One region of the Echinicola rosea genome, then DNA from elsewhere that is predicted to be linked to it. Evidence: riboswitches for the same ligand, from Rfam matches in the RefSeq annotation. Region 1 holds a riboswitch; each other region holds the start of a gene.
The links. Region 1 has a riboswitch for cobalamin ahead of FDP09_RS18100 (TonB-dependent receptor plug domain-containing protein). Riboswitches for the same ligand answer to the same signal wherever they lie in the genome.
Positions count from the first base shown of each region.

Region 1 (7,544 bases):
CGATGGGTTTGGTCTTAAGGTCAATCTTTTGCTGTAAATCACCTTTAAGTGAATGATCCAAAGGAGCAATGTGGAGTTCTGTCATTTTTTAGAAAGTGTTAAGTCCTGAAAGCAAAAACCAATTTCTGGTGGCTGTTCATCAGCAGAAGCGTAGCAGCCGTCTTTTTGGTTTTTGGGAGCCTCATATGTGCGCAAAACCTGCTCGCCCATAGTGAATGGTATGGGCGAGGAGAAGATGGGGCCGTCAAAAACAAAGGTATGGAACTCTCCGTTTTCACCACACGGATCTACGGAGCTGGGCAAATCTTTTAGAAAATCGTGATCGATTATCCTTCCGGCAAAATCCTCGGGGAGCAGATCTGTTTTTACACAGACCACAATGGTTTTAAAACCCAAATCCAAAAATTCAGCGATGAGCTCCTTGGTGTTTCTTTGCCAAAGGGGAAATAGGGCTTTTAGTCCAGCCTTGGCGAGTTTTTCTTCACGATACTGTTTAAGGTCCTCCAAGAAGATGTCACCAAAAATACTTTGGACAATACCGCCCCGCTTGATGTCATCCATTTTATCACCCATTAACCGGTTATAGGTGTCCATATTAGGCATTCCTGGAAGTAGGAGTTCATCTAAAGGTAGTCCTATTGCTTTCGCTTGGGCATGCAGCAATTCCCGCCGTACACCATGCATGGAAATGCGTTGGTGATGGCCATTGACTGTAGTCAAAAGCCTTTCCACAGAAATGTGGGGATCTTTCAATACATGGTAAAGTGCCAAGGCACTGTCCTTGCCGCCACTCCAGTTGAATACACTTTTTGTCATTTTGGTTTGCATTAGCGTGAAAGGTTCTTGATTTTGACAGGATGCTTTTGACGCTGTTTTTTTGATTCATTTAAATTGGTTTTCGCATGGTGATATCAATGAATGCTGATGACAACATGGCTATTTTTCTGTGCTTCGCGATCATCTAAATACATCACTTTAGTTCTATGGGCAGTCCAGAAACCATAAAAATGGCCTTGTCAGCCCTTTTGGCGATGTACTGGTTGATCCAGCCTTGCAGTTCGGTGAACTTTCTGCCTACTTCCGTTTGGGCATGCAGTCCCATGCCGATCTCATTGGAAATGATGATCAAGGTGCCTTTTTGGGCATTCGAAAACAACTGGTCAGCTTCCGATTTACAACTGTCCAGACAGCTTTCGATGTCACTTTTTGAATCAGCAAACCAGTTGGTCAGCCATAGGGTCACGCAATCCATTACAATGACTTTTTCCGCCATATCCACTTGGCCAATGTATTTTTCCTCTTCGATGGTGGTCCATCGTCCATCGCGGTCTGCTTGGTGCCTGTCCACCCGTTTTTTAAAATCCTGATCCCATATTCTGGAAGTGGCCAGGTAAACTGGGGATGCTGATAGCCTCTCGGCCAATTGCTGTGCATATCGGCTCTTTCCTGAGCGTTCGCCACCTGTAATATAGTAAATCATGTTTTCCTGAATTTCTCATATGGACAATTTTGGCATCCGTTACCGCAGCATTTGCCCTGCCTGAGCAGATACCAACTCGAAAATACATAAAAACCCTGTTTATTGATCGTGTAGTCGATGCCTTCGATCAGGGAAGTGGGTTTTCCCATTTTTTGGATTGCTTTGATCTTTTTGGAGTTGAGGTTGGTGGTCCAGTGACTGATGCGATCCTGTATGGCGGATTTAAGGCAGTCAGGGCATAGGCAGCCTTTGTTTTCTTCCAGCGGGACAATAGGAGGAAAAGCACTGCACCAACATTCCGTCGTGCAGGCAAAAGCTTTTTGGCAATTTGGGCAGCGCTTTTCTTTGATCATTGTGTCAGCCTTTCCATTAGTTTACTACATTAGAAGCTATATGGCGTCCATCTAGTTTTCTTTATATATACTTTCCTGATTTCACCCTTCGGCACGTTCAGTACAGGGATCAGGATTACCCCCTAAATGGGGGACGAGGCCTTTTTTGTATTTAGTCTCAAGACTCAAATCTCACATCTCAAAACTGGTACCGCGCACCAACGCTGAAGTTTCTTCCCCGGGTGGTATAGCCATAGATGGCAGTAAAGTCTTCATCCAGCAGGTTGTTTACTCCACCGTAAATATTCAGTTTATTGTCCAATACGGCCTGTTGTACAAATAAATCCACCAGTCCATAGCTGTCCAGGTCAAATGCTCCACCTACTCCATAATCATAAACCGTCCGTTTACTGGTATAATTATATTTTAGGGAAACCTGGGTGTTTTCAGCAGGCTTGGCATTAAAGGCCATGCCCCATTTGCTGCCGGGCACCCGGTAAAAGGTTTCAGGTTTGTCCGTGCTGACGTGCGCAAAATTTGCTGTCATGCTAAAATACTGATTCACCAGCCAAGAGAAATCCGCCTCAAATCCTTCTACTCTTCGCTTATCTGTGGTATTTTGATATTCCCCTCCGATGTATCCGCCGTTTTCATCAAATAAGGAGACAAATTCGATTGGACTGGACTCATCCCTGGTGAAATGAACTAGGTTAAAGGTGAATTGATTACCTACATAAAAGGATATGCCTTGTTCATAATTTAAGGATTCCTCAGGATTTAGCTCACGGTTTCCATAATCGGGGGAATTGAGCTGGTAGAGGGTCGGGGTGACATAGGAAGTGGCTACAGAGGCGAGGATTTTTGCTGAAACCTTGTCTGAAATGTCAAAAAGGTAACTGGGATTGACATTATAGATGAATTTGGGATCATAGTTAGAATGGGTATTTACGCGGGCACCTGCATGGATGTTAAAACCGCTAGGAGCGTCATAGAAGAATGAAGCATAGGGGTCGATCAAGGTAAACTGATTGTCCTCAAAGGCCAATTCTCCGGGTTGTTCATACGACAGCTGCTGAACATTGACTCCCCACAATCCCTTAAGACCTTCCAACAGCTGATGTTCTTGGGTAAGGTCAAGTTGGAGGTTTCTCCCTTCATATTCTGAAGGGAAGCTACTGATAAATTCACGCTCATTGACATTATAAACTGTTTTGAGCTTGATATTACCTTTTGCATATCGATAGGTAGGGGTAAGGCCAAATCGTAATTGATTGCTGGTCTGTAGGTTATTGGTATCTAAGAAAGGGCCATCATCATAATCTGCTTTTATCGCATCATAGCCCGAAAGAAAATCCAATCTAAATCGATCCGAGAACTGATAGCCCATTTTTACCATTAAATCCTTTCGATCTATACCGTCTTTTCCAAATTCGGTATCAGGAACGGTATCTGCAGCCGCAGAGAAACCTTGGGAATGGTATAGGCTTCCCGAAATGAGGTAGTTGAACTTTTCCGTTTGTCCATTAAGGCTGAGGTTTCCGCGGTAAGTATTGAATGAACCTCCGCTAAAGTCTGCTGATCCCCCGAATTTTTTGGCCTTACTGCCGGATTTTAATTTGATATTGATCACAGCTGCAGAGGCTCCGGTACCGTACAGCGTGCTCAGCCCACCACGCAAGACTTCGATAGAGGCCACTTGGTCCAGTGGGAGGAGCCTCAGGTCATAGGTCGCATCTGCCAATGAGGGGTCGTTGATGGGATGGCCGTCGATGAGGATCAGGGTGTTTTTGGAACTTGCACCTCGGACGAAATAACTGATATTGGTACCCGGAGCGCTGTAGTTTCCGTCTATTTGGATACCGGGCACCTCATTGAGCAAGTCAGGGATGGTTTTTCCTGCATTTCGTTCAATGTCCTTTTGGTCGAGTTTGTAAATTGTCTTTCCGGATTTTTCGACCGGGATTTCAAATTTGGTACCCGTCACGACGACTTCATCCAGGTCTTGGGTATCTTGTGCGTTTGCAGGGGCACTCAAAAGGGAAATGCCTGTGAGAAGAAGGGGAAGAAGCCCTTTCTTTTTTGGAAAAGAAATAATGTGTTTGTTCATAGCGTGTTTTATGCGTTATTAATTGGACACTATGAACTTTCTGGGAAAACTGTAAAAATATCCTCAGCGCTAAAGATATTTTCATGCATGCAATGAAGAAATACATTGCCCACATGGAACTTCTGAAGACCTCATCATCGAAAAGATCCGTTGAAGTTTCATAGCCTTTCACCCGAAAGCTCTGAATTATAACAGTTGATGGCAGGTCTTCTGACTTGCTCCACACCTGGCGCCTTCCCATCCGATATGTCGGACAGTGGCTTGGTTACCAGTTGCTTTTGGGAGCTTACAGCTGCGGGTACAGTTCCGGATTTTCACCGGATTCCCTATTAACCTATTCCTCCAAAAGAGGGATAGGTACCAAAAACTGGCGCAAAGATAAGGTTTTTTGTGGGGAAGTGGTAATGGAAGGTGGTTTTCAAGTGTGGCAATCCCATTTCATGCTAATTTCGTGTAGGCCTAGCTATCATCCGTGCCGCTGGCACTCCTTCGGGAGGTTGAGGAGCGCTTAAGTTCCTGCGGATGAATCCGCAGGTTACAAAATTTATCGTGCCGCTGGCACTTTGCCCCGATTTGTACATTGGAAACCGCAGTAGTCTATCTTGCCGAATGGCGGGGTGGGCTGAAAGAATGATGAGTTGATTTGGTTGAGGTTAAACCCTGAATATGCGTTAGCAACTGAGCATCCTGCCTAATCCGCCTTTGGCGGAGGGTCATATAGAAGGTGCAGGTGACAACCTGTACCAAAAATGATTACACACAAAAGTGTAAGTTCCGTAGGAACGGCAGATATAAACGCATTTAGTATTTCGCAGGGAAACAATTTAGTTGATTTGAGGTAAAGTTTACACTATATTGGCAATACCCAATGACCCAATAGCCAGATGATTCGTTTTTTTGCAAGCTTGCTGTATGTTTATTTATTGCTGATAGGGCGTTCCAGTGTATATGCACAGGAGGGCAACTACCTGTTTGGGGCGATCACCGTGGAAGACGGACTGTCCAATAACAGTGTGACTGATATCCACCAAGATGAGCTTGGTTACATTTGGATGGCGACCAATTCTGGCCTCAACCGCTATGATGGTGAAGAATTTAAAGTTTTCAGAAACCGCCCCAACGACACCACATCCCTTTCCGAAAACAGTATCCGCAAAATCATGCCCGGCCCTGAGGGCGAGCTTTGGCTGCTTAACCGCAACAATGTTGTTGAGGTTTATGATGCTGCCACCGAAACCTTCAGCACTTCCATTTCACAGTATTCCAAACGGTATGGTTTTGGGAGCCTGGCGGTTCATTTAGTGTATCAAGATAAGCAGGGAAGGTATTGGTTTTGCCACCCCAATCAAGGGGTCAGCATTTATGATCCAGTCTCCAAAGAGACGCGCAGCCTGAAGCACGAAGAAGGAAACCTTTCTTCTATCAGTTATAATTACGTTTCTGCTGTGGCAGAAAACTCCAAAGGTGAGTACTGGCTGGTCTATTCCAATGGGGCAGTGGATATCCTAGAGGCCGATTCGTTAAAAGTCAGGAGGCGGATAGAGCTTTTTGCCGATTCCAACGTCAACTTTACGGATGATTTTCACATTTTTATCGACAGTGATGATGATGCCTGGATCTATCTGTATGAAAATGGCAAAGGGCTGTTTTATTTTGACAGTTATGCTGATCGCTTGCATCACCTTCATACCGATTCCGAAAAAGCAAAGTTGAACAATAATCAGGTAAGGGGAATTGTAGAAAACAAAAAGAACGAAATATGGATCGGTACCGACCACGGGGGCATCAACGTTCTGAATAAGGAAGACATGACCGTGAAATACCTCCAACATGATCCCGAAAACCCCCACAGCCTGGCACACAACAGTGTGTATGCGCTTATGAAGGACCGTTCGGATATCATCTGGGTTGGCACTTTCAAAAATGGAATCAATTTGTACAATGAGAAATTGATTCGTTTTCCACATGTCAAACACATGCTGACGTCCAATCAGTCCCTTCCCTACAATGACATCAACTGTTTTGTGGAGGATGAAAAAGGTAATTTTTATATAGGAACCAACGGAAACGGGCTACTGTATTATGACCGGAAGACCCAGCAATATACGGAGTTCAAGCATCAAGAAGGCAAAAGGAACAGTTTGCCCGGAGACATCATTGTGGACTTGATGATGGATCAAAACGGTGAGCTGTGGATTGCTACCTATCTGAAGGGGCTCAGCCGCTTTGACGGTCAGCAGTTCAGGAATTACCAGCCTGATGTCCACGATCCCCACAGTCTATCAGGTGAAAGTGTATGGGAGCTTTACGAGGATAGCGAAGGGAATGTCTGGGCGGGTACTTTGCGCAGTGGCCTTGACCTTTATGATCCCCAAATTGATGGCTTCGTTCACTTTATTGGCCCTGAGGGCCGTTTTCCGATGCACTGCGATTATATTTCTTCCTTGGAGGAGGACGCTGCGGGAAATCTCTGGATTGGTGGGGGCAATGGTATTGACATTATCAACCTGAAAAGCGGATTTGCGGCCTACCGTAAACACGAGATCGGTAATGCATCAACGGTGGCCGGAAACAATATCATGGATATTTTTAGGGATAGTAAGGGTGACATGTGGGTGGCTACTACCCAAGGGCTGAGCTACTTTGATCAGGAGCAGGATGTGTTCCGTAATTTTAACCATTCAGATGGCCTTCCATCTGACCACGTCGTAAAAATCCTCGAAGACAACAAGCACAATTTATGGTTGAGCACCACCAATGGGCTGAGCCATGTCAAGGTGGACAGGGCCGGGGACAGCTTAGCATTGACGTTTCGTAACTTCAGTGTCGGTGATGGGCTCCAAGGCAATTCGTTCAATGAAAATTCTGCACTGAAGACGGCCAAGGGCGAACTGGTCTTTGGTGGACCGAATGGCTATAATATATTTTTCCCCGACAAGATGCGGATGAATGAAGAAAGCCCCAAAATCGTTTTGACGGATTTCCAATTGTTTAACAAGTCTGTAAAAATAGGTGAAAAAATAGCGGGTAGAGTGGTGCTGGAACAGAACATCAACCAAACCAAAAAAATGGTGTTGAAGCATAATGAAAACGTTTTTGCTGTTGAGTTTGCTGCGCTGAACTTTATCCATTCTGACAAGAATCAATACCGGTACATGTTGGAAGGCTTTGATAGTGACTGGGTGGAGGTGGAAGATGGGGTGACCAAGGCTACCTATACCAACTTGGATCCGGGAGACTATACGTTCAAGGTGAAAGCAGCTAATAATGATGGTGTGTGGAGCGAAAATGCGCATATGCTGGATATAGAAGTCCTGGCCCCATTTTGGAAAACTCCATTGGCATTTTTGGTGTATTTTGTCATTATATCCTTGATCATCATAGCGATTCAACGCGAAATCATTGCCCGGGAAAAAGACCGCCTCCAAATCGCCCAGGACAGGGAAGAAGCCAAGCGCATGAAAGAACTGGATAAAATGAAAACCAAGTTTTTTACCAATGTCAGCCATGAATTCAGGACCCCGCTGACCTTGATTTTGGCACCTGTGGAGAAATTACTGAAATCTACACATGAGCCGCATACTAGGACCCATTACCATACGATTCAGCGAAATGCCAAGCGACT
Region 1 covers NZ_CP040106.1:4,610,611-4,618,154, reverse strand. Annotated here, with positions in the region: gene cobT (nicotinate-nucleotide--dimethylbenzimidazole phosphoribosyltransferase) at 1-85, opposite strand, end outside; gene FDP09_RS18115 (Dph6-related ATP pyrophosphatase) at 82-816, opposite strand; gene FDP09_RS18110 (bifunctional adenosylcobinamide kinase/adenosylcobinamide-phosphate guanylyltransferase) at 971-1,480, opposite strand; gene FDP09_RS18105 (DUF5522 domain-containing protein) at 1,477-1,833, opposite strand; gene FDP09_RS18100 (TonB-dependent receptor plug domain-containing protein) at 2,012-3,919, opposite strand; cobalamin riboswitch at 4,103-4,299, opposite strand; gene FDP09_RS18095 (hybrid sensor histidine kinase/response regulator transcription factor) at 4,804-7,544, shown strand, end outside.

Region 2 (7,544 bases), 1.7 Mb from region 1:
GACATGAAACCGGGCGTACTTGCCTCCTTTGACCTCATGAAAGCCACAGAAGGTCAATTTAACGAGTATGAACACGTAGAAGAAGATTTGTACCAGCCCTTCCACCAAAAGAAAGTAGAGGCTAACATGATGGGGAGCTGGAAATTTCTTCGCACAGCTGTCCCCATGGGCAGTGAAGCCGAATACACCCATATGACGCTAAATTTCTACGACAATTACATGCAGTTCTTTAATTCAATGGAATACGAGGATATGGAAGCCTCTGAGGAACAACTGGTAGCCATGGAAGAAGGACTCAGTTCAAGGGACCAAAAGTGGGTTTATATGGCTACCCTGATCAAGGCCATTCGGTAGTTTAAGTCTTCACATAGAAGCGAACCTGACTTTCCAAAAGTCAGGTTTTTTTATAGCCCAAAATCCGCAGATGCAGTATTTAGTTTGATCCTTTGCAGCATTGCGAGGCATATCAAAAAAAGGTAACTATAAGACAATATCTCCTTAATCCCCTCATCGGAGGAAAGCTATAAATTGAAAGTTTAAAACAAGTATATGAGACAATTATCAAAAACATCACGAAGGAGTTTTTTAAAAAAATCCGGCATTGCCACTGTTGGCTTTATGGGACTTTACCAGTTTGTCCAGCCCAATGCCCTTGCCAATACCATGAACGCTAATGCCGGGTATGGCGCACTTCTTCCCGACCCAGAAGGCATCCTTAACCTACCCAAGGGATTTTCTTATAAGGTCATTTCCAAAATAGGACAAGAAATGAGCGACGGCCTACTCACCCCGGGCAACCCAGATGGTATGGGTACATTTAAGGGTGAAAACGGCAAAGTGCTCATCGTCAGAAACCATGAAATCAGCCCTGACGATTTTGAAAAAGGAGCTTTTGGTAAAGAAAATGAGCGATTTACAAATGTTCCGGCTGACCTGTTTTATGAAACGGGTAAAGGGAAGCTGCCAGGACTGGGAGGCACCACCACCTTGGTTTACAATCCCAAAACAGGAGAAGTAGAGGATGAATTCCTGAGCTTGGCGGGCACCGTCAGAAACTGCGCCGGAGGCATTACCCCTTGGAACAGCTGGTTGACCTGCGAAGAATCCACCGTCAAGACGGGCGCATATGATGGAAGACTAGACCTTAACCATGGCTATGTATTCGAAGTCAATGCCTCTGCCGACAAGAAACTAAACAAGGCCATTCCTATCAAAGAGATGGGGAGGTTTAACCATGAAGCTGTTGCTGTCGATCCCAAAACCAGCATCGTTTACCTTACCGAAGATCGGGGTGATGGATTATTTTACCGGTTTATTCCAAACGAACCCGGCAAACTGTACAATGGAGGAAGATTGCAAGCCTTGGCCATCTTGGAAGAAAAAAGCCGTGATACCAGAAACTGGAGTGACTTGGACACACCGAAGTTTCAAAAAAACCATCCTTACAAAGTCTCTTGGATTGACCTAGAGGACATTGATGCCCCTGAAGATGATTTGAGGCATCGGGGATTTGAGCAGGGCGCAGCTTGTTTTGCGAGAGGCGAAGGCATTTGGTTTGGTGATGGTGAGCTCTATTTTGCCTGCACCAATGGCGGGGAAATTGCCGCTGGCCAAGTATTCCGCTACACCCCAGGAGCCAATGAAGGCAAACCTAATGACCATACCACCCCAGGCACTTTGGAGCTATTTGCGGAGCCTAATGACAAAGAAATCCTAAAAAGCTGCGACAATGTCGCCATCGCTCCGTGGGGAGACCTCTTGCTCTGTGAGGATGATAAGCATCCATTTGTCGTGGGCATCACCCCAAAAGGCGAATACTATAAACTGGCCGAAAACATAGGCTTCAGGACAGAATTTGCCGGAGGAGTATTTTCCCCTGATGGATCCACCTACTTCGTCAATATCCAAGGAGCGGGACTTACCCTCGCCATTACAGGTCCTTGGGGACAGAGGGCTTAAACCCACATTCAATGTCGTTTAGTTAAGGGGATTTCCTTCTTTTCATATACCTAAAAGTCCTTTTTTTGATTGACTTTGGCTGGGGAAACCTGATCATCCTGGTGGATTTTATCCTTTTCCTTTTTTCCCCCGAAAGCCTTCGGGGCAGGCTATTGATGAAAAAAGAAAGAAAAAAATCCAGGCCGGTGGTATGCCCTTTAAAATGGGACATGGATTTACCCTGCGACGTGGATCCCTCACCCATTTTAATTTCCACCCGATGGCTACGGCCTAAAAGTGAGTGGGCCTCGCTGTTCCACGACGCGAGCCAACTCACTTTCTTAACGGCCTCCACCATCGGCTGGAAAACAGGCATACCAAGGGCCGGAATAAGGAAGCGATACCTTTTTGGGACTTATTAACTGAATTCGCCTTGCAGGTATTGGGCGTTAAGAAATTAAATAGCGGGTGGGCAAGAAGGCAGGCTTGTTTGACGAAATACTAGCCAAAAAGAATATTGGCAGCTAGAAAAGGAGGAGTTTGCCTGCATGAGGGGAGGTTTTAATTTTAGCCCAATAGCTGCACACCTGTGCGCCGTGGCGTAGCGGCGGGGTTTTTTGGTTACTTTTTTGACCTGAAGCAAAAAAGTAACAAAGGTAAAGAGATGAAAACCACCTAGGGATTTAGCTAGAAAAATTAAACCAATATTTCCAGACACATACTAACTAAACGACATTGATAAAACGGGTTAAACTTGATCAGCATTAACCCTTAGATATACTTTACCCCCGAGCCATTTCCTTTTTTGGAGATGGCTCTTTTATTACTTAAGAATTGTTGTGGGCTTCTTTTGATCGTCAATGGCCACTAGGGTGAATGTACCACTAATGGCTTTTTCCCTTCCCTCTTCATACATCTGCTCGATAAAAATATCCACTTGGACTTTAAGGCTGGTCTTGCCGAGATGTACAATATGTGCCACCAGTTCAATAATTGTTCCCGCAGGAATAGGAACTGTAAAATCAATCTTATCACTACTCACCGTCACCATCCGCTGGCGACTGAATCTCGTCGCTGCAATAAAGGCGACTTCATCCATCATATGCATGGCAGTGCCGCCAAAAAGCGTATCATAATGATTTACCGTATTGGGAAATACAGCCTTAAAAACCCTCGTTTCTGCTTTTTTGATTTTTTCTTCAAGTGTGTTCATTCTTCTTTTTCAAGTGCCAATAGATGTGTGGTATCTCCGCTTCTGTTTTGCAAAGGAAACACATGAATGGCACAAATATAGGTAGTCTGGTCTTTTTTGTAATTGAGCAGCCTGGCTTTAAAAGGCTTTTCTTCTTTTAGTTTTTCCCTGATACGCCTTTTGGCCAAAGGGGAGGTTAAAGGCCCTTGCAGAAAATCTGGTTTTTTGCCAATGGCGTAATGGGCAGTATAATGTGTCATCTTCCTAAAACCAGCGTTCACCCAGAGAATCTTCTTGCTGAGATCTGTCAATACGATCGATTCATAAGCGTGCACATTCAGGTCAGGAAATGACTTCCAGCCAAATTTCCTTTTGTAATATGCCAGTACCTTATGATCCTTAGCTTTTTGATCCGAGCGTACTTCCAGCAAAAAACTACTGGCATAAATATCCCAGGATCGCAGTGGCGCACTATAATGTAAAGGTTGCTTTTTAGAATAACTCATATATCAAACAAATAAATCCGGACAATTCTAAAACTGCCCGGATCAATAAATTGTTTAAGATACTGCCACATCTGTGGCCATCTCCGCCCTGAGTTTTTTGGCAGCATCCACCATCCGTTTCAGCGCTTCCTCAGTTTCTTCCCAACCTCTGGTCTTAAGGCCGCAGTCTGGATTTACCCATAACTGTTGATACGGCACTACCGCTTTGGCTTTCTCTAACAAGGACACCATCTCTGCCGTAGAAGGCACCCTAGGGGAATGGATATCATAGACCCCAGGGCCAATGTCATTGGGATAGTTAAACGCCGCAAAGGCATCCAGCAATTCCATCTGAGAACGAGAACACTCGATGGTAATCACATCGGCATCCATCGCTGCAATATGTTCAATGATATCATTAAACTCAGAATAACACATATGAGTATGGATTTGCGTAATATCTTCTACCCCCGAAGCAGAAATCCTGAAGCATTCCACTGCCCAATGCAGGTAGTTGTCCCAATCCGCATGTCTGAGCGGTAGTCCTTCGCGCAAAGCAGGCTCATCAATCTGAATGACGTGAATCCCCGCATTTTCCAAATCTTTCACCTCTTCACGAATGGCCAATGCAATTTGCTGGCAAGTAGTTTTTCTCGGTTGGTCATTGCGGACAAAAGACCATTGTAATATCGTAACCGGTCCTGTCAGCATCCCCTTTACAGGCTTATCCGTCAGTGATTGGGCAAATTTCGTCCAAAATAAGGTCATTGGCTCAGCCCTTGAAACATCTCCATAGATGATGGGAGGTTTTACGCACCTGGAACCGTAACTCTGTACCCATCCGTTTTGGGTAAAAGCAAAACCTTCAAGTTTTTCTCCAAAATACTCCACCATATCATTACGCTCAAATTCTCCATGAACCAAAACATCCAAATCCATCTCTTCTTGCCATCGGATCGCTTTTTCAGTGGCGGCTTTGATGTTGTCGTCATATTGATTTTCAGTCAATATTCCTCTCTTCAGTTGAGAACGCCACTGACGTACCTCCTTGGTCTGGGGAAAAGAACCAATGGTAGTAGTGGCAAAGTATGGCAAATCAAGGTGTTTAGCCTGAAGTGCTTTGCGGCTTGAAAAAGAATTTTTCCGCTTGCCATGTATTGGACGAAGCCCAGCCACGGCTTCTTGTACAATTGGCTTATGAATCTGAATGCTGGTTGCTTTGCTGCGCAATGCCTCTTTGTTCCCTTCCAGCAATGCTTTGTGCTGCGCCGAGAAACTGTCCATTGCAATTGCCCTTAATTCAGCGATCTCATTTACCTTTTGGCGGGCAAAAGCCAGCCAGCTTTTAAGTGCTGCGCTTAACGATTCCTCATCAGACTCTTCCTCCAGGTCACAGGGACTGTGGAGCAATGAACAGCTGGAACCAATAAGCAGACGGTCGTCCTGCTTATTGTCACGAGCCTTACTGATCAGTTCCAAGGATGCTTGGTAATCATTTTTCCAGATATTTCTACCATCTACGACACCAAGGGATAAGCTCATATTAGGAGGTATTGCCTCCAGAACTGCATCTAGCTGCTCCGGTGCGCGAACCAAATCCACGTGAAGTCCACAAACGGGCAATCCCGCCACAAACCCTAGGTTATCACCCAGTGAGCCAAAATACGTGGTCAATAGTATTTTTAGTCCAGGAACTGCTTTTTTGATTTCTCCATAAGCCCACTGTACCGCTGACTTCTCGTCATCACCAAGATCCATTGCCAAAAATGGTTCGTCGATCTGCACCCAATCAGCATTTAGCGCTTCCAGCTTCTTCAGTACATCGATGTAAACAGGCAATAGCTGCTTCAACAGATCAAGACGGTGGAATCCATCCTCTTTTTCCTTCCCCAAAAGCAAAAATGAAACCGGCCCCAATAGGACGGGCTTGGTATGGACCCCCAATCGCTTGGCCTCTTTAAATTCATCAAGAACTTTTGTGGAAAAAAGTTTGAACTGTTGGCCTTTGGTAAACTCCGGAACGATATAATGATAATTGGTGTCAAACCATTTGGTCATTTCCATCGCAATAATGTCAAGCCCTTCCTTTTGATAGCCTCGAGCCATCGCAAAATACAGGTCAATTTCCGGTTTTTTCTGTTCGGTGAGAATTTCATGGTACCGCTCGGGAATGGCCCCTACTGTAAATGCCATGTCCAATACCTGATCATAAAAAGAGAAATCATTTGAAGGAATCAGGTCCAATCCCGCTTCCTGCTGCAACTTCCAGTTGGTCTCCCGAATTTCCTCAGCAGTTTTCTTAAGGTCATTTAGCGGGATTTTACCGGCCCAGTAAGCCTCACAGGCTTTTTTTAATTGTCTTTTGCTACCAATTCGCGGGTAGCCAAGATTGTGCGTTAGCATAGTTTTAAACTTTTAACGTGATAAATAATTCGTCAAAAGCCCTTCGCCACACTTTACAATGCTTTTGGAATGATATGAAGAGACTGAAAAATAGACATACTTTTCCCTTGGGCATATGACTCCCAGAGAAGAAAGGAAAAGCGTGTGTACCTGACAGTAGCTTCAAATCGCGAAAGCATTGTCACCCCTATCCACACGAGATGGATAAGTCAATACAGGCAGGTCTCCTGGCTCATGACATTCTTGCCGTCCTTCCCATTCTGAAAGAGATCAGAACAGTGGACAACCAAGGGCAAGAACTTTTTAGTCACTCACAGTTGCGCGACAGCCCGTGATTTTCACACGGTTCCCTATTATCCCCGACCGTAGTCGGCGACCTATATTGGTTATTGAGGTAAATATGAAAAGAACTTTGGCTGCAAATATAGGGATAAGAATTGGATTTAGCGTAGAAATAATTTTTACGGCCAGGGAAATAGCTTCTAAACTGCTAGTAGTGAGATGTCAACCTGAGCGGAGTCGAAGGCTAGGCGTTGGACCTCGACTCGGCTCGGTCTTAGGCTTTTTATAACTTCATAGTGTTAAAAGTAATTTTTCTGTTTTTACGGCCTGAAGAAACCTGGACGATCTGATCTGTCCAAATATTTTCGGCTTAGGTTTGACACATGTTTTTCGTAAATTAGGGACGTAACCACCGTCTAATTTCAAACGAATGACTACTACACAAATCGGACTAGGGATGGCGGCACTTGGCCGACCTGAATACATCAATATCAACCCATCAGACCAACGAGAAAAGTCTGAAGCTGCATTCTTTCGTCACACCCTCAACGTCTTGGATGAAGCCTATAAATCCGGCATAAGGTATTTTGATACGGCTGCATCCTATGGAAAGGGAGAGTCGTTCTTACTGAACTGGCACCAAACAAGAAAGCACCAAGATGTCATGTTCGGGTCCAAATGGGGCTACACCTATGCCGCTGATTGGAAGCTGGGCTATGAAGGCAAACATGAAATCAAAGAACACAGCTTGGAAAAACTGGAAGAACAGTGGAGCTATTCCCAGAAATTGTGTCCCGCACTTGGCATTTACCATATCCATTCGGCCACGATAGCATCTGGCGTGCTGGAGGACGAAGCCGTTTTGGAGAAATTGGCTGAGATCAAACGTTCCTCAGAGATCCTTATCGGACTGAGTTCGAGCGGTGCGGAGCAACAAGAGGTACTGGAACAAGCAATGGACATCGCTGTGGACGACACGCCTTTGTTTGAAACTTTTCAAGTGACATTTAATGTACTGGAACAATCCACCCTCCCCTTCCTCGAACATGCTCAAACAAACGGGGTAAAAATTATCGTCAAAGAAGCATTGGCAAATGGACGAATATTCCCTAATGACGCTTATCCTCATTACAAAAAAGCCTATACTTACCTCTCAGAACTAGCTGCCAAATACCAAGTGGGCATTGATGCCATTGCACTTCGATTCTGCATGGACAAGATCCATCCTGCCTATGTCCTGAGCG
Region 2 covers NZ_CP040106.1:2,942,675-2,950,218, reverse strand. Annotated here, with positions in the region: gene FDP09_RS11890 (hypothetical protein) at 1-354, shown strand, start outside; gene FDP09_RS11885 (alkaline phosphatase PhoX) at 550-1,959, shown strand; gene FDP09_RS11880 (hypothetical protein) at 1,982-2,314, opposite strand; gene FDP09_RS11875 (acyl-CoA thioesterase) at 2,762-3,151, opposite strand; gene FDP09_RS11870 (PAS domain-containing protein) at 3,148-3,636, opposite strand; gene metE (5-methyltetrahydropteroyltriglutamate--homocysteine S-methyltransferase) at 3,691-6,018, opposite strand; cobalamin riboswitch at 6,219-6,414, opposite strand; gene FDP09_RS11860 (aldo/keto reductase) at 6,731-7,544, shown strand, end outside.
Region 2: it holds a riboswitch for cobalamin, as region 1 does, so the genes downstream of both, metE (5-methyltetrahydropteroyltriglutamate--homocysteine S-methyltransferase) here and FDP09_RS18100 (TonB-dependent receptor plug domain-containing protein) in region 1, are expected to answer to the same signal.

Region 3 (7,544 bases), 1.1 Mb from region 1:
ATGTGAGTCAAAATTGATTCCAGTAGGAGACATCGTGGTAAATGAAAAATAGTCATGATCTGCCAACTTTGAGGCACCATTGGAATTTACTTTTAAAGTCGCCTTATAAGGTATCCCATAATTAGTAGTGATGGTGGTGTCATTTTTCAATTCAAAGAATGCAAAACGATGATATGATTCATTGCTTCCACAGATTAAATAGTTTTGATCGATGGGGATTTTGATCATAAAGTAGCCACTTTCCATCTCATCTTCTCTTACCTTAAAATTTAGCTCATAGTATCCGCTGTCATCAGTTTTTGTCTTGGCTTTAGTCCTGATAACACCACCTCCTAAATAGATGGTGTTTTTCCAAATTACTTCTATATCTCTGTTTTTGAAAGGGATCAAACCGTTGCCAGTGGTAATGTTACCATTTAGTGTCGCACAATGGGAGCTGCAGTCTTGGCTGATTAAATCACTTTCATTTTTGATGCATCCAGTTGACAAAAATATAAAGCTCAGAAGTAAGCTGAGGGGCAGTATGTTTTTGCAATTGTCCATTTTAATATCAACCATTCATGTTTCCTATGTGCTATTTCTTTGGTCTTTAGATTCAGTTTTAAAACCGAAGATGGTGACTTTAGCCTAACGAAAAGTCCACGCTTAAATGACGGGTAAGGTGGTAGGGGATTTTGGGCTAGGTCAAGGCACAAAAAACACCCCTGTCCGAAGCTAAGGAAGTCTCTTCGCATCGTAGAGATAGGTCAAAAGATGCACCTGATTACACGTAGGTTTAGGTTTGACTTGAGACTAGGGCCATGGAATATAGGAGTCATCTCCTTTAATCATCGGCCAGTCCTTACTTTTCCATTTTGCTTTGGCTGCTTCGATGGTGGCTTTGTCACTGGCTACATAATTCCATTCGATGAAGCGTTCTTCAGGAAATGCTGGCCCCCCAAACAGGATGATATGGCTATCCTTCTTGATGCGCAGGGCGCATTGGTCATCGATCTTGGAAACCAACAGGTTGTCTTTTCCTACTACATTGTCGCAGGCATTGACTTCTCCCGTGACGATACAAATTCCGATCTCTCCCTCCAAGTGTCCGACGATCTCCAGTTCATAGTCTTCGGAGGTCTTGATGTCGATCATAAAAAGATCAGAATGTACGGGGACTGGAGAAGATTTATCATAGCCTTTTCCGGCTACCAAGGTAAAGGAGGCTCCTTGGTCCTGCCAGTGCGGAAGGTCTTTGGCGTCAATATGGTGAAATTGGGGCTCCATGAATTCCTTATCCTTTGGCAGTGCTACCCAAATTTGGTAGCCGTGGATGGGGTAGGTGTTGCCATCACGCATTTCCGGAGGAGTCCTTTCGGTATGGGTCACACCGCGACCTGCTGTCATCCAGTTTACAGACCCTGGAGCGATCAGTTGTTTTGTACCCAAGCTGTCTTCATGGATCATTTCTCCCTCGAGCAAAAAAGTAAGCGTGGATAGTCCAATATGGGGATGCTGGCCGATATCCATATAATGCCCCGGCTTGATTTCCGATGGCCCCATATGGTCAATAAACACAAATGGTCCCACCATCCGTTTTTTTCTAAAGGGCAATAGACGCCCGACTAAAAAGTCGCCAATGTCACGGCTTCTTTCAGGTATTACTAGGTCTGTATTGGACATGCTACGTTATGTTGGAATTGGACTATAATTTAGCCATATTCCACTTAAGTACCAATGGTTGGGGGAAGAGAAAATTCCTTATGGCAGTAAAGAAAAAACGTTTGCCTTTTTGAGGGATCTCTTCTTTTTTTTGTTTTTCCTGACGGGCTTTGGATTTGGTAAGATTATTTAGGGAATATAGTTTCAAGGTGAAGGTACCTTGGAATATCTCGATTTCTGTAATGTCCAATTCAGCGGTTCCAATTTCTTGATTCCCATAAATTACAGTAATCTCTATGTCTCCCATGTCTTCTACTTTCCCAACTGCCTCGGTCAAGTGACCCTGGATGTCGTCTGTATGAAGAGGAGGGTTCGAAGTCTCCTTTTCGGATTCGGACAGATATACTCGAATCGATTGATCTTTGATGAAATCAATTTTAGATATACCAAAGCCATCGTTGGTGAATAGCCCAGGAAGATATTCTACTTTGACGGGCATTTTGGGTGTCAGCTGAAGTAGTTGTATAAAATCTTTTGCCTGCATAGTTTTGTCGTTCTGTTACTTATAGGTTACGATAGTTTTAACCATGTGGACACAAAGATGACTAAAAAAATGTATGATATGAAATTTGAAAGTTAGAATAGTTATACGTTTTATGTTCAAAATTATAATTGATTTGTTTGCTTCGGGGTTTTGTTGCTGGTAAAATGTAATTCGAATCAAATAAACTGGTTTATATGTCTTTTTTTGGGGTTAATAAAAATTAACATAAAAATCTTAATTGTTTCAAAATTAGTGGGTTAGTGTGCTTTTTAAATTAGGTAGCTTAAGTATTTTTTTTATTGGTTAATGAGATCTGTGTGGGGTAATATGGGGGGCTAAAATGGTCGATAATTACTCATTTTAGGGTGTGTTTTTAGTCATTCTATGATTATTTCAATAGCAAAATACTTATTAAACACGGTCTAAAATGACACCTCTTGTAGTAGATTTTCGTAAAACATAATATGTTTGTTAATTAATTGTTAATCAGGAAAAAATGTTTAAATTAAGATGGAGCAAAAAGTCTTGGATGAACGTTGTATCCTTAAGATAGCGCATGAGTTATGAAATGGATTTATAGTATAAAAAGCAGAATGACTATTGCCGTATTATTAATGGTATTGTTCGTTTCGGTTTTCATTAAGAATATGCTTGATGAAGAAAATGTATCTGAGCTCACCACTTCCTGTTCGACTATCTATCAGGACAGGTTGTTACCTGAGAGTTATATTTATCATTTATCGGATTTTCTCAACAAGAAACAACGACTCATCGATAAATGTAATGACCAGTCGGATTTCGAGCGTTTAGAGGTGGTAAATGATGGATTCAATGCAGAAATAGATGATATCATGGTAGCTTTTGAGGCTACTTACCTTACTCCGGAAGAAGCCACAGCACTATCTGCACTCGGGAACAACATTGATGCTTTATACACTGTAGAAAATGCTATCCAGAAAGGGGATAAAGAGACCATTGATTTTCAACTGGCCAAGGGAAGGTTCAGTGAATTGATAAGTAAGGCATCAACGGATCTGAAGACCCTTTCGGATATTCAGTTGACAGTGGGGAAGCAGGTAAATGACGATTCCAAACGGATCATGGCTGGCAGCTCCATTCTCACACGCTTTGAAACGGCCATTTTAGTGGTACTTGGATTGGTGATCAATGCCTTGGTTTTTGGATTGATATCAAGCAAGAGTAAGATAAGACAACGTCCAAACTGGAATTAAATAGCATTAGAAAGAACTTTAAAGGGGCAATTTTCGTTGGGAATTGCCCTATTTTTATGAGTTATTATGTCAACGGAAAAGAAAGAAAGAAAAGTTACGATAGGCCACGTCTTCAAAACCATTATTTGGCCAAGGCGAAAACAATTGTTTATAGGCTTGTTTTTGATCATCATCAGTCGTCTTGCGGGGTTGGTTTTGCCAGGCGCCAGCAAGTACCTGATGGATGAGGTGATTCCAAACAATAACATGCAGTTATTGAAGTGGTTGGTCATTGCAGTAGGAGCCGCGGTGGCGATTCAAGCGGTTACGAGCTTTGCGCTCACACAGATTCTCAGTGTGGAAGCCCAGCACCTCATTGCCAAGTTAAGGTCAAAGGTTCAACGCCACATAATCCGTCTTCCCCTGCGGTTCTTTGACAACGCCAAAACAGGGGAGTTGGTTTCCAGGATCATGACAGATGTTGAAGGTGTTCGTAACCTAGTGGGTACGGGGTTGGCACAGATGATTGGAGGGGTGTTGACTTCTGTGATCTGCCTAGGGCTGTTGATTTATATCAGTCCGATGATGACCCTTTACGTGTTGGTACCGGTAATTATTTTCGGATTGATTTCCTTGAAGGCTTTTGGCAAAATTAGGCCTATTTTTAGAGAAAGGGGAAAAATCAATGCTGATGTGACGGGAAGACTTACCGAAACGTTGGGAGGTATCCGTGTCATCAAAGGTTTTAATGCAGAAGCCCAAGAAGTAAAGACGTTTGAAGATGGGGTATTACGATTATACCTCAACATCAAATCCAGCTTGACTACCACCAGTATGGTGACCAGTGCCGCTACTTTGTTATTGGGATTGGCATCAGCTGGAATTATGGGAATCGGTGGCTATATGATCATGAACGGTGAGCTTACCTTTGGGGATTTTTTGGCCTTTACACTCTATCTAGGGTTTATGATCGCCCCGATCGTACAGATGAGTAATATCGGCAGTCAGCTCACCGAGGCTTTTGCTGGTCTGGATCGTACGGAAGAAATCATGAACATCCCATTGGAAGAGGATGAAAGGAAAAGGAACATCCAGCTTCCTGCAATCAAGGGAAACGTGGAATTTACAGCCGTTCGTTTTGCTTACGAACCTGGTAAAGATGTGGTCAAGGGAGTGAGTTTCCAAGCACCGGCCGGTACCATGACGGCGTTGGTGGGGACTTCAGGATCTGGTAAGACGACCGTGGCAGGCTTGGTGGCGTCATTTCTTTCCCCTAACAGCGGTTTGGTAACCGTAGATGGACAAGATCTTCAGCAAGTCAGTTTGTCAAGTTATAGAAGCCAGTTAGGGGTGGTGCTGCAGGATGATTTCCTGTTTGAAGGAACTATTCGGGAAAATATCCGTTTCCCCCGTCCTGATGCGACTACGGAACAACTCATGCAGGCGGTCTTTGCAGCACATGTCCATGAATTTACTGATCGGTTTGAGGACGGCTTGGATACGATGATTGGTGAACGCGGTGTAAAACTGTCCGGTGGACAAAAACAACGGATCGCGATTGCCAGGGCTATTTTGGCAGATCCGCGCATATTGATCTTGGATGAAGCCACTTCAAACCTTGATACAGAAAGTGAGACTTTGATCCAAGAAAGCCTCAAGAAGCTAATGAGGGGAAGGACTTCTTTTGTGATCGCCCACCGTCTGAGTACGATTCGCCAGGCAGACCAGATTTTAGTGGTAGAAAAAGGTGAGATCGTCGAGCGTGGTCAGCATGAGGCCTTGATGGAGAAGAAAGGCAGGTACTATGAGCTTTACACCTATCAGGCTAGAATTTAAGAGGGCAGAGAACGAAAAGTTACGCGTCCTGTATGGGTGCCCCATTCTTATTTTCTGAACAGCAAACTTTTCATAAACCTTTTTTATCCTAAAAAAGCGATTTATCTTCGCAGCATTATTGGTTTTCCATTGGGCGTGCCCTTTGGAAATTAAACTGGAATCCGGTGTAAGTCCGGAACTGTCCCGCAGCTGTAAGCTCAACAAGCTAGCTCCAAATTTTAAGGGTCACTTTCTGTCTCGTCAGAAGGGAAGGCCGGAGCATAGCGAGTAAGTCAGAATACTTGCCAATATCCTAAATAATTCAACGCTTTCGGGGATTAAAGCTTGAAAACAAATGAGTGGTCTATTCATCGCTAAAACTGGTTATTGCCCTTCTCAATTTCAGAGAATGGTACTTTCACTGTGTTTTACCACATATAAGTGAAGATGGTATTGTGATGTTGCTGTCCCATAGAAAAGATAGCTTGTCATTTAAGGGCCTTGATCAATTTGAATTCAGTTTATTTCGTTGGAAGCTATTTGATTTGAACAAATAGTGGTATGAAGGTTGGCCCTATTCCGGAAAGGAATTGGTATTGGATGATCAGTTTTCTGTCTTTAATCATTTCTCTCAAGGGAAATGCCCAGGATAATAGTGTCCGGCAGAAGCTTATTCCCCTGGACACGGCCCGGGTTTATGATATTGATGAAGTGACGGTATGGACAAGCCGCACTAAATTTGACCTGACATCCCCCATGCCCGCTCAAATCCTCCGCGGAAAAGATCTGGAGCAGCTTAACAGTTTTTCTGTGGCTGATGCAGTTCGTTACTTTTCAGGTGTTCAGTTAAAGGACTATGGAGGGATCGGAGGACTAAAAACTGTCAATGTACGAAGTCTGGGCAGCGCGCATACCAGTGTGTTTTATGATGGCGTGATTATAGCCAACGCCCAAAATGGCCAAGTGGATTTGGGAAAATTCTCCTTGGACAATATCGAGGCCATCGAACTTTATAATGGCCAGAAATCATCTATTTTCCAGCCCGCCAAAGGTTTTTTCACATCCAATGCTCTATATATGCAAAGCAAAAGCCCTAAGCTATCCGAAGAAGATAAATCCCGTGTCAAGGGTTCTTTTGAGACAGGTTCATTTGGACTGGTCAATCCATCTGTCCTTTTTGAAAGGCATTTGGGAAAAGAGTTTTCCTTGGCAGCAAATGTGGAGCTTGTCAGGGCCAATGGAAAGTACAACTACCGATACCAAAAGGAAGGAGGCTATGATACCACTGCAGTTCGGCAAAATGGTGATATCACTTCGATACGAAGCGAAGTGACCCTTTATCAGGAGTTTAAGTCAGGGGGGAAGGCCACATACAAGGCCTACTACTATGATTCCGAAAGGGGGCTTCCTGGTGCCATTGTGGCCAATATATTCAGTCATTATCAGCGACTTTGGGACAGAAATTTCTTTATACAGGCACAATTGCAAAAGTCGCTCTTTGACAAGCATGATATGCTTTTTAATGTGAAATACAGTAGGGATTACAGTCGGTATGTGGATCCTGATTATCAGACCATTGAAGGAGCGCTTGACAACCGGTATTACCAAAACGGGCTGTATGCCTCTCTGGTAAATCAATACAGGGTCAATTCTTGGTGGAATGTTTCCCTTGCCGGTGACTTAATATACAATGCGTTGGATGCGAACCTCTACCGATTTGCGTACCCGACACGCTATTCCTATTATTTGGCCCTTTCCAGTGCGATGGAGTGGGACAGGCTAGAAATCCAGACTAATCTGCTGGGAGCCTATGTGGATGAACAGGTCGAATATTACCAGCAGGGTGACGATCAAAAGGTATTTTGTCCCGTGATCTCTGTTTCCTATCAGCCCTTTGGCGGATATGAAGCATTACGGCTCAGGGCCTTTTATAAGGAATCCTTCCGGATGCCCACTTTTAATGACCTGTACTACACTTTTGTAGGCAATACTTACCTGAGGCCGGAGTTTACCGAACAGTATAATTTGGGCGCTACCTGGTACCATGAACCCGCGGAAGGGTTCTGGAAGGCCTTTAATGTCCAAGTGGATGCCTATTATAACCAGGTGACCGATAAGATTGTGGCTATGCCATCGGCCAATCTGTTCAGGTGGACCATGATGAACTTGGGAAAGGTAGAAATCAAAGGTTTGGAGACCAATGCAAACGTGACAATGGGGTTTACGAAAGGAGTTTTGCTCGATTTTGGGCTGAGTTATACTTTTCAGCATGCCATTGACATCACTGAAGGAAGTACGGTCTATGGTGACCAGATTCCTTACACCCCTGTCCA
Region 3 covers NZ_CP040106.1:3,462,351-3,469,894, forward strand. Annotated here, with positions in the region: gene FDP09_RS13775 (hypothetical protein) at 1-558, opposite strand, end outside; gene FDP09_RS13780 (pirin family protein) at 793-1,662, opposite strand; gene FDP09_RS13785 (hypothetical protein) at 1,685-2,185, opposite strand; gene FDP09_RS13790 (MCP four helix bundle domain-containing protein) at 2,749-3,417, shown strand; gene FDP09_RS13795 (ABC transporter ATP-binding protein) at 3,484-5,232, shown strand; cobalamin riboswitch at 5,335-5,535, shown strand; gene FDP09_RS13800 (TonB-dependent receptor) at 5,773-7,544, shown strand, end outside.
Region 3: it holds a riboswitch for cobalamin, as region 1 does, so the genes downstream of both, FDP09_RS13800 (TonB-dependent receptor) here and FDP09_RS18100 (TonB-dependent receptor plug domain-containing protein) in region 1, are expected to answer to the same signal.